Regions from separate parts of the Streptomyces sp. NPDC044106 genome, predicted to be linked through region 1. Evidence: riboswitches for the same ligand, from Rfam matches in the RefSeq annotation. Region 1 holds a riboswitch; each other region holds the start of a gene.
The links. Region 1 has a riboswitch for cobalamin ahead of AC07DI_RS23565 (ABC transporter substrate-binding protein). Riboswitches for the same ligand answer to the same signal wherever they lie in the genome.
Positions count from the first base shown of each region.

Region 2: another riboswitch for cobalamin. It lies ahead of AC07DI_RS13075 (ABC transporter substrate-binding protein); the one in region 1 lies ahead of AC07DI_RS23565 (ABC transporter substrate-binding protein).
Region 3: another riboswitch for cobalamin. It lies ahead of AC07DI_RS00930 (ribonucleoside-diphosphate reductase subunit alpha); the one in region 1 lies ahead of AC07DI_RS23565 (ABC transporter substrate-binding protein).

Region 1 is NZ_JBWKFZ010000012.1:255,659-258,851, forward strand. It holds gene AC07DI_RS23555 (AraC family transcriptional regulator) at 49-930, shown strand; gene AC07DI_RS23560 (VOC family protein) at 927-1,445, shown strand; cobalamin riboswitch at 1,464-1,648, shown strand; gene AC07DI_RS23565 (ABC transporter substrate-binding protein) at 1,715-2,779, shown strand; gene AC07DI_RS23570 (FecCD family ABC transporter permease) at 2,857-3,193, shown strand, end outside.
Region 2 is NZ_JBWKFZ010000006.1:291,543-294,735, reverse strand. It holds gene AC07DI_RS13085 (amino acid permease) at 1-701, shown strand, start outside; gene AC07DI_RS13080 (M67 family metallopeptidase) at 789-1,211, shown strand; cobalamin riboswitch at 1,215-1,335, shown strand; gene AC07DI_RS13075 (ABC transporter substrate-binding protein) at 1,381-2,364, shown strand; gene AC07DI_RS13070 (FecCD family ABC transporter permease) at 2,481-3,193, shown strand, end outside.
Region 3 is NZ_JBWKFZ010000001.1:199,659-202,851, forward strand. It holds gene mctP (monocarboxylate uptake permease MctP) at 1-953, shown strand, start outside; gene AC07DI_RS00925 (GNAT family N-acetyltransferase) at 1,059-1,577, shown strand; cobalamin riboswitch at 1,639-1,761, shown strand; gene AC07DI_RS00930 (ribonucleoside-diphosphate reductase subunit alpha) at 1,892-3,193, shown strand, end outside.

The DNA.
Region 1 (3,193 bases):
TTCAGGAGCTGCCGCGACCCGCCCGGTCCACCGCGCATACTGGTTCCCATGGGCTCCCGTGAGTTCGTCCGGGCCGTGCCGAGGCTCGACGGCCCGCTCGACGGCATGGTCGTCTCCGCGGTCGGCTACCGCACCGCGGGACAGCGCCCCGCCCTGCACCGCGGCCTGCCCTCGCCGTATCTGACGGTGATCTTCTCCCTCGACGGGCCCATCACCACCGGCGACTCCCCAGGCCGGGCGACGGGACCGGACGCGGCGCGCACCGACATCGTGGTGGGCGGCCTGCACCAGAGCCCCGCGTACGTCGTCCAGCCCGAGCACGAGGCGGGCATCCAGCTCGCCGTGCATCCCCTCGCGGCCCGCGCGCTCCTCGGCCTGCCCGCCGCCGAACTCACCGGTCAGCTGGTCATCGGCGGCACCGACGTGCTCGGCGACCACGCGGCCGACGTCCGCGAGCGGCTGTGCGAGCTGGACGACTGGACGGACCGTTTCGCCCACCTCTCCGCGTACCTGCGGCGACTCGCCTGCGTCGACCGCCCCATGGGAGCCGTACGCCCGGAGGTCGCCGAGGCCTGGGCGTGGCTGGCCCGGCACCGCGGCGCGGGCACCCTGGGCGGCCTGTCCCGGCACGTCGCGCTGAGCGAACGCAGGCTGACCGCGCTGTTCCGCGCCGAGACGGGCCTGAGCCCGAAGCAGGCCGCACGCCTGATGCGCTTCCAGCACGCCAAGGCCGTCGTGACCCGCGCCGTCGCGGCGGGCGGACCCCCGGACCTCGCCCGGGTCGCGGCCGGCACCGGCTACTACGACCACTCCCACCTCGTCCGTGACTTCCGGCAGTACACCGGAGTGAGTCCCACCCGCTGGCTGGCCGAAGAGTGCCGGAATATCCAAGCCGGGGCGCACGGTACGGGCGAAGACTCGAAGCCATGAACACCACACCGAACCCGAGCTCGAACCCGAACGTCACGTCGGCCCCGAAGCCGGACCTCACACCGGCCCCGAACCCCGCGCCGGGTGCCGCCGAGGGTGACCGCCTCACCACACCCCCTCCCGCCGTCTGGCCGGGCGTGCAGGCCCAGGACGCCCCTGCGCTGATCGACTTCCTCGTCGACACCGTCGGCTTCCTGCGCACCGCCGTGTACGAGGACGGGGGCCGCGTCGCCCACGCCCAGCTCGACTGGCCCGAGGGCGGCGGCATCATGCTCGGCTCGTACGACCCGGAGGCCGCGGCCACCTGCGGCAAACCCGGCACCGGGGGCGCCTACGTCGTCACGGCCCGGGTGGACGACCTGTACCGGCGCCTCACCGGGGCGGGCGTGAAGATCACCGCCGAGATCGAGGACAAGCCCTACGGCAGCCGCGAGTTCGGCATCGAGGACCCGGAGGGAAACCGCTGGTCGTTCGGCACCTACCGAGGCGAGCCGAGGCCCGCACCGACCACGTGAGGGCGGGTGACAGGTGCGTGATAACTTGCGCAAGCCAGTCAAACCCACACCTGGGCCAGGGAATCCGGTGCGAATCCGGAACTGACGCGCAGCGGTGAGGGGGACGGGCGGGGCCACGGCCACTGGGTGTCTCCGGACGCCCGGGAAGGCGCCCCGCCCGGTCGATCCCGAGTCCGAAGACCTGCTGGCGCCTCCGCTCGCACACCGGGCGACGGAGGTCGTGACGCAGGCCAGGCTCCGCGTATGAGCCGCGAGACCCAAGGGATCACGTGTCCTCGACAGCCCGTACCGCCGCTCTCCGTACAGCCGCCCTCCTCTGTGCCGGTCTGCTCACGCTCACCGCGTGCGGCGACGGCTCCGCACGCGACGCCGCGCACTCCGGGGGCGGGAGCGCCGACGGCTATCCGGTCACGGTCACCTCCTGCGGCAAGGAGGCGAAGGTCGAGGCGCCGCCCCGGCGGGCCGTCTCCCTCGACCAGGGGTCCACGGAGATCCTGCTCTCCCTCGGCCTCGCCGACCGGATGGCCGGCACCGGCACCTGGACCGACCCGGTCCTGAAGAACCTGGCGAAGGACAACGCGAAGGTGGAGCGGCTCGCCGACCGCTACCCGTCGCTGGAGAAGGTCCTCGCCAAGGAGCCGGACTTCGTCAGCGCCTCCTTCCTCTACACGGTCGGCAAGGGCGGCGTCGCCGACCGTACGAAGTTCACCGAGCTAGGCGTGCCCGTCTACGTCTCGCCCACCGACTGCGCGGGCAAGGACAACGACGACGGCGACGGTGACGGCAAGCGCGTCAAGACCCTCACCATGGACAGCGTCTACGCCGAGATCCGCGACCTCGCGAAGGTCTTCGACGTCGAGAAGCGCGGCGAGAAGCTGATCGCCGGACTGAAGCGGCGGGTCGCGAAGGCCACCGTGCACATCGACAAGGCCGCCGCCTCGGACACCCGCCTCATGTACTGGTTCGCCAACTCCGACGCGCCGTACATGGCGGGCTGCTGCGGCGCCCCCGGCATCATCACCCGCGAACTCGGCGCCAAGAACGTCTTCGACGACACCCGTGAGGAGTGGCCCCAGATCAACTGGGAGACCGTCGCCGACCGGGACCCCGACGCCATCGTCCTCGGCGACCTCACGCGCAAGTCCCAGTCCGCGGAGAGCGCCGCGGCGAAGATCAGGTTCCTGGAGACGAACCCGGCGACGAAGAACCTGACCGCCGTGAAGAAGAAGCGGTACGTGCTGCTCAGCGGCCAGGCCATGAACCCCACGATCCGCACGGTCGACGGCATCGAACAGGTCGCGGCCGCGCTGCGGAAGTTCGGACTCCGCAAGTGACGCAGGCGGCGGAGGGCGGGGGCGGGAGTACGGCCGCGGGAAGGGGGATCGGTACCGGCGCGGGCACGGACGCGGGCATCAGTACGGACACGGGTACCGGCACGGAGGGGCCCGCACCCGGCGCCGTACACCCGGAACCCCTGCACGGCCCGCGCCCGGGCCTGCGCGGGGGCCTGCGCCTGGCCCTGCTCTGCCTGGCCGGTCTCGCCGCGCTCGTCCTCTCCGTGTCCGTGGCCGTCACCATCGGCCCCGCCGACATCTCCGTGCCCGACGTATGGTCGACCGTCGCCGCCCACCTCGGCTGGGGCGAGACCCCGCTCACCCCGATCAGGGACGGCATCGTCTGGAACCTGCGGATGCCGCGCACGCTGCTCGCCGCGGTCTGCGGCGCGGGCCTCGCGGTCTGCGGCGCCG
Region 2 (3,193 bases), on a different contig from region 1:
TCTTCTACGTCGGCGCGCTCATCATGATCCTGTCGGTCGTCCCGTGGACGACGTTCAAGCCCGACGTCTCGCCGTTCGTCGCCGCCTTCGAGAAGATGGGCCTCGGCGTCGGCGCCGCCATCGTGAACTTCGTGGTCCTCACCGCCGCGCTCTCCTCCTGCAACTCCGGCATGTACTCCACCGGCCGCATGCTGCGCGACCTGGCGCTCAACGGCCAGGGCCCGAAGTTCTTCACCAAGCTCACGAAGAACGGCCTGCCGCTGATCGGCACCACGGCCTCCGCCGCGTGCATGCTGGTCGGCGTCTGGATCAACTACCAGTGGCCCGGCAAGGCGTTCACCTACGTCGTCTCCTTCGCGACCATCTCCGGTATGTGGGCCTGGATCATGATCCTCGCCTGCCAGATCCGCTACCGCCGCAAGGCCGACCGCGGCGAGCTGCCGCAGTCCACCTTCCGGGCGCCCGGTGCCCCGTACACCAGCTGGTTCGCGCTGCTCTTCATCGGCATGGTCATCGTGATGATGGGCATCGACAAGGACAACCGGGTCTCGCTGTACGCCGCCCCGGTCTGGGCCGCGATCCTGACGGTGTCGTACCTGGTGCTCAAGAGCCGCAACCCGCAGGCGGCCGCCTTCAACAAGCGCAAGACCGCTGTCGACGGCTCGGTCACCGCCGACAGCACGCCGGTCGGGAAGGACTGACACCGCTTCCCAGAGCGTTGTCCAGCATTCGGGCCCGCCCGTACCACACTTCGGTACGGCGCGGGCCCTCTGCTTATCCTGACTCCCATGCTGACCCTCACCCAGGCCCTCCACGACCAGATCGTCGCGCACGCGCGCCAGGACCACCCCGACGAGGCCTGCGGCGTCGTCGCGGGCCCGGCGGGCACCGGCCGCCCCGAGCGGTTCATCCCCATGCTGAACGCCGCGCGCTCGCCCACGTTCTACGAGTTCGACTCGGGTGACCTGCTGAAGCTCTACCGCGAGATGGACGACCGCGACGAGGAGCCCGTGATCGTCTACCACTCGCACACGGCCACCGAGGCCTACCCCTCGCGCACCGACATCACCTACGCCAACGAGCCCGGCGCCCACTACGTCCTGGTCTCCACGGCGGACACCGACGGCCCGGGCCCCTTCCAGTTCCGCTCGTACCGCATCGTGGACGGCGAGGTCACCGAGGAAGAGGTAAAGGTCGTACAGGCATACTGATCTTTACCAACGAGGGCGGCAGGAGCCAGGAAGCCGGTGCGAACCCGGCACGGTCCCGCCACTGTGACCCCACCCCATAGTTGGGGCGGGGGAGTCAGGAACTGACCTGCCGCCTTCCTCCCACGCAACGCAGGGGACGCGGAAATCCCCTGGAGGAGGCAGTTCCGTCATGCCCCGGTCCCACCGGCCCCTGCGCGCCCTCGTCACGGCCGCCCTGCTCGCCCCGCTCGCCGCCTGCTCCACCTCGGCGGCGGACGACGACTCCGGGCCCGCCACCAAGGCCGCCGGATTCCCGTACACCGTCACCAACTGCGGCGTGCGGACGACGTACGACGCACCCCCGAAGCGCGCCGTCACCATGAACCAGCACGCCACCGAAGTGATGCTGGAACTCGGCCTGAAGGACCGGCTGGCCGGTACCGCCTACCTCGACGACGAGGTCCTGCCGAAGTACAAGAAGGCGTACGAGTCGATCCCGGTGATCGCCAAGGAGTACCCCTCCTACGAGAAGCTGCTCTCCGCCAACCCCGACTACGTGTACGGCGGTTACGCGAGCGCCTTCCTCGCCGGTGACGGACGCAGCCGCTCGGCCCTCGCCAAGTCCGGCATCGACAGCCGCCTCAACATCGAGGGCTGCGCCGGGCACCCCGTCTCCATGGACGATGTCTACCGCGAGGTCCGCGAGGTCGGCGCCACGTTCGGGGTGCGGGCGCGGGCCGAGAAATGGGTGAGCGCCGCCCGCCGCGAACTGGCCGCCACCGCGGAGAAGTCACGGTCCCGGTCCAAGGGTGAGAAGCCCCGCTCCGTCTTCGTCTACGACAGCGGCGACAAGACCGCGTTCACGGCGGGCGGCCGGGGCATCGGCAACGACATCGTCGAGCGGGCGGGCGGCCACAACGTCTTCGCCGACGTGAACAAGTCCTTCACCGACGCGTCCTGGGAGAAGGTCGTCGAGCGCAAGCCCGAAACGATCCTGATCCTCGACTACGGCGCCACCACCGTCACCCAGAAGAAGAAGCGCCTCCTCGACGACCCGGCCCTCCAGGACGTCCCCGCCATCAAGAACGAGAACTTCGCGGTCCTGCGCCTGTCGGACGTGGTCACGGGCGTACGAGCACCGGAGGCGGTGAGGAAGCTGGCGGCGCAGCTGTGAGCCGGACCATTCAGCGCGTGGGGCGGATCACCCAGCGCGTGGGGCGGATCATCCAGCCCGTCCGGCGTTTGAGGACGAGCCCGAAGGGCGATGGGCCGAGCTCACGGGGGCGGCACCTGACGATACTGACCGTCCTCACCGCAACCCTGGCGGCCACCGCCCTCGCCGGTCTCGCACTCGGCTCCGTGCGGATCCCCCCGGCCCACGTCATGGAGATCCTCACCGGCCGAGCGGAACCCTCCCCGTTCAGAACCATCGTCCTCGACGTAAGACTCCCGAGAGTCATCCTCGGAGCCACCGTCGGAGGCGGCCTCGCAGTCATCGGCGCCGTCCTCCAGGCCCTCGTCCGCAACCCCCTCGCGGACCCGTTCCTGCTGGGCGTCTCCTCCGGAGCCTCGGTGGGCGCCGTCTGCGCCATCGTGCTCGGCGGCGTCTTCGGCCTCGGCGCCGCCCTGTCGACCACCGTCACCATCCCGGCCGCCGCCTTCGCGGGTGCCCTGCTCTCGCTCGTCCTCGTCTACACCCTGGCCAGAAGCGGGGGCGGCGGCTTCGCCACTGGCCGGCTGATCCTCGCGGGCGTCGCCGTCTCGTACATCCTGACCGCGCTGACCAGCCTCATCCTGGTCACCGCCGACAGCGCGGACCACCTCAAGGAAGTCCTCTACTGGACGCTCGGCGGCCTCGGCAGCGCCCGCTGGGACATGCTCGCCCTGCCCTGCTCCGTCCTCATCCTCGGCACGGCCCTCCTCGTCGCCATGGCCCGCCCCCTCGATCTGCTCCTCGCGGGCGAGGAGGGCGCCACCGTCCTCGGCCTGGACGCGACCCGCTT
Region 3 (3,193 bases), on a different contig from region 1:
TCTTCCAGGCGGCGGGCGAGAAGTTCTCGAAGGCCAACGAGGCGGCGGGCAAGCCCGTCGCGGGCCTCGCGCCCGGCCGGGGCGGTCAGTGGACCTACGCCACGCTCGCGCTCGGCTCCGCGCTCGCCCTGTTCATGTACCCGCACTCGATCACCGCGACGCTCTCCTCCAAGAGCCGCGACGTCATCCGCCGCAACACCACGATCCTGCCGCTCTACTCGCTGATGCTAGGCCTGCTGGCGCTGCTCGGGTTCATGGCGATCGCGGCCGGGGTCAAGGTCGAGAACGGCCAGCTGGCCATCCCGCAGCTGTTCGAGAACATGTTCCCCGACTGGTTCACCGGCGTCGCCTTCGCCGCCATCGGCATCGGCGCGCTCGTGCCTGCGGCGATCATGTCGATCGCGGCCGCGAACCTCTTCACCAGGAACATCTACAAGGACTTCCTCAAGCCGGACGCGACTCCCGAGCAGGAGACCAGGGTCTCCAAGCTGGTCTCGCTGCTCGTGAAGGTGGGCGCGCTCGTCTTCGTCCTCACGATGGACAAAACGGTCGCGATCAACTTCCAGCTGCTCGGCGGCATCTGGATCCTGCAGACGATGCCCGCGCTGGTCGGCGGCCTGTTCACCCGGTGGTTCCACCGCTGGGCGCTGCTCGCCGGCTGGGCGGTCGGCATGGTGTACGGAACGCTCGCGGCGTACGGCGTCGCCTCGCCGACCCAGAAGCACTTCGGCGGCTCGTCCGACGAGATCCCCGGCATCGGCGAGATCGGCTACATCGGCCTGACCGCGTTCATCCTGAATGTGGTCGTGACCGTGGTCCTCACCTTCGTCCTGAAGGCGCTGAAGGCCCCCGACGGCATCGACGAGACCTCCCCGGAGGACTACACGGCGGACGCGGGCGACCCCGGCGTCGTCCAGGAGCTGCCGAAGGCGACCGCGGGCGCCGGGCACTGAGAGCCTGTCCTTGAACCCGACACTCAACGCCGGTCCCCGCAAGTGACGTTGGGCCGCCGGAAAACCGGCGGCCCTTTGTCGTACCCGTGTTGCACACTGCGCCCCATGGACATCACCATCAGGCGGGCACACCCCGCGGAGCACGAGGCGCTGGGCGATCTCACCGCGCGGGCCTACCTCGACGACGGACATCTGGACCACGGAGCGGAGGACCGCTATCTGGCCGTGCTGCGGGACGTGGCGGGGCGCGCGGCGCACGCCGAGATCCTGGTGGCCGTGGCGGACGACGCGGCCTCCCGCGAGCTGCTCGGCGGCGTGACCTTCGTGCCGTCCGGCGGCCCCATGGCCGACATCGCGCGGGACGGCGAGACGGAGATCCGCATGCTGGCGGTCTCGCCCGCGGCGCGCGGCCGCGGTATCGGCGAACTCCTGGTGCGGGACTGCGTCCAGCGGTCCAGGGACGCGGGCCGCGACCGGCTCGTGCTGTCCTCCTCGCCCACCATGCGCACCGCCCACCGGCTCTATGAACGTCTCGGCTTCATACGCACCCCGGAGCGCGACTGGTACCCGATCCCGGGCCTGCCGCTGCTCACCTACGCGCTGGAACTCCCGACCGCACCTTAGACCCTGCCTATGCGAGCCGACACAAGATGTGGGCCTGCTTCAGAAGCACGGCACAAGATGTATGCTCATGCTCGCTGTCGCCGCAGGGGAATCCGGTGCAAGTCCGGAACTGTCCCGCAACGGTGTACGTGTACGCATTTGTCGTACCCGGAGTCCGAAGACCTGCCGGCAGTGCACCCGTGCCGTCCGGCCCGGGTGCCGACCGTCCGGGCCTCGTGGAATGGGCCGGTGGACGCGGTACGCCACCCTGCCCGGGTGCGCCCGTGTGTGCCGTCCTCTCCCCAGGCCCAGAGCCGAGCGAGGGAGAGCTCCACGTGACCATCGCGCCTGCCGAACCTGCGTCAGCGCTGTCACCGCAGCCCACCGACAGCACTGTGGGTACCGACGCGCCAGGGACCGCGCTGCTGCGCACCCTGACCGACCTCACCGCCGATCTCCCCGACGCCGACGCCGGCCGGGTGGCCGCCGCCGCGCTGCGCGGCCGCTCCGCCCGGGCCGACGTGGCCGAGCTCAGGGAGCTCGCGACCGAGGCGGCCGCGGGGCTCATCTCCGAGGACCCGGCGTACTCCAAGCTCGCGGCCAGGCTCCTGTCGATCGGCATCCGCGAGGAAGCCGCTACCCAGGGCGTGCGCTCCTTCACCGAGTCGATCGCGGTCGGCCACCGCGAGGGCCTGATCGCCGACCGCACGGCGTCCTTCGTCACCGAACACGCGGCCCGGCTCGACGCGCTCGTGGAGAGCGCGCTCGCGGACGGCGCCGACTTCCGCTTCGGCTACTTCGGCCTGCGCACGCTGCACAGCCGCTACCTGCTGCGCCACCCGATCACCCGGCAGGTCATCGAGACGCCGCAGCACTTCATGCTGCGCGTCGCCAGCGGGCTCGCGGAGGACTCCAGCGTCCGGGCCGTGGACGAAGTTGCCGCGCTGTACGGCCTGATGAGCCGCCTGGACTACCTGCCGTCCTCCCCCACGCTCTTCAACTCCGGCACCCGCCACCCGCAGATGTCCTCCTGCTACCTCCTCGACTCGCCCCTGGACGAGCTCGACTCCATCTACGACCGCTACCACCAGGTCGCGCGGCTCTCCAAGCACGCGGGGGGCATCGGCCTCTCGTACTCCCGCATCCGCTCCCGCGGCTCGCTGATCCGCGGCACGAACGGGCACTCCAACGGCATCGTGCCGTTCCTCAAGACGCTGGACGCCTCGGTCGCCGCGGTGAACCAGGGCGGACGCCGCAAGGGCGCCGCCGCGGTCTACCTGGAGACCTGGCACTCCGACGTCGAGGAGTTCCTGGAGCTGCGCGACAACACCGGTGAGGACGCGCGCCGCACCCACAACCTCAACCTCGCGCACTGGATCCCCGACGAGTTCATGCGCCGGGTCGCCGCCGACCGGGACTGGTCGCTGTTCTCGCCCTCCGACGTGCCCGACCTCGTCGACCTGTGGGGCGAGGAGTTCGACGCCGCCTACCGCGCGGCGGAGGCCGCCGGGCTCGCGAAGAAGACCCTGCCCGCGCGGGAGCTGTACGGCCGCATGATGCGCACCCTCGCGCAGACCGGCAACGGCTGGCTGACCTTCAAGGACGCCGCCAACCGCACCGCGAACCAGACCGCCGAG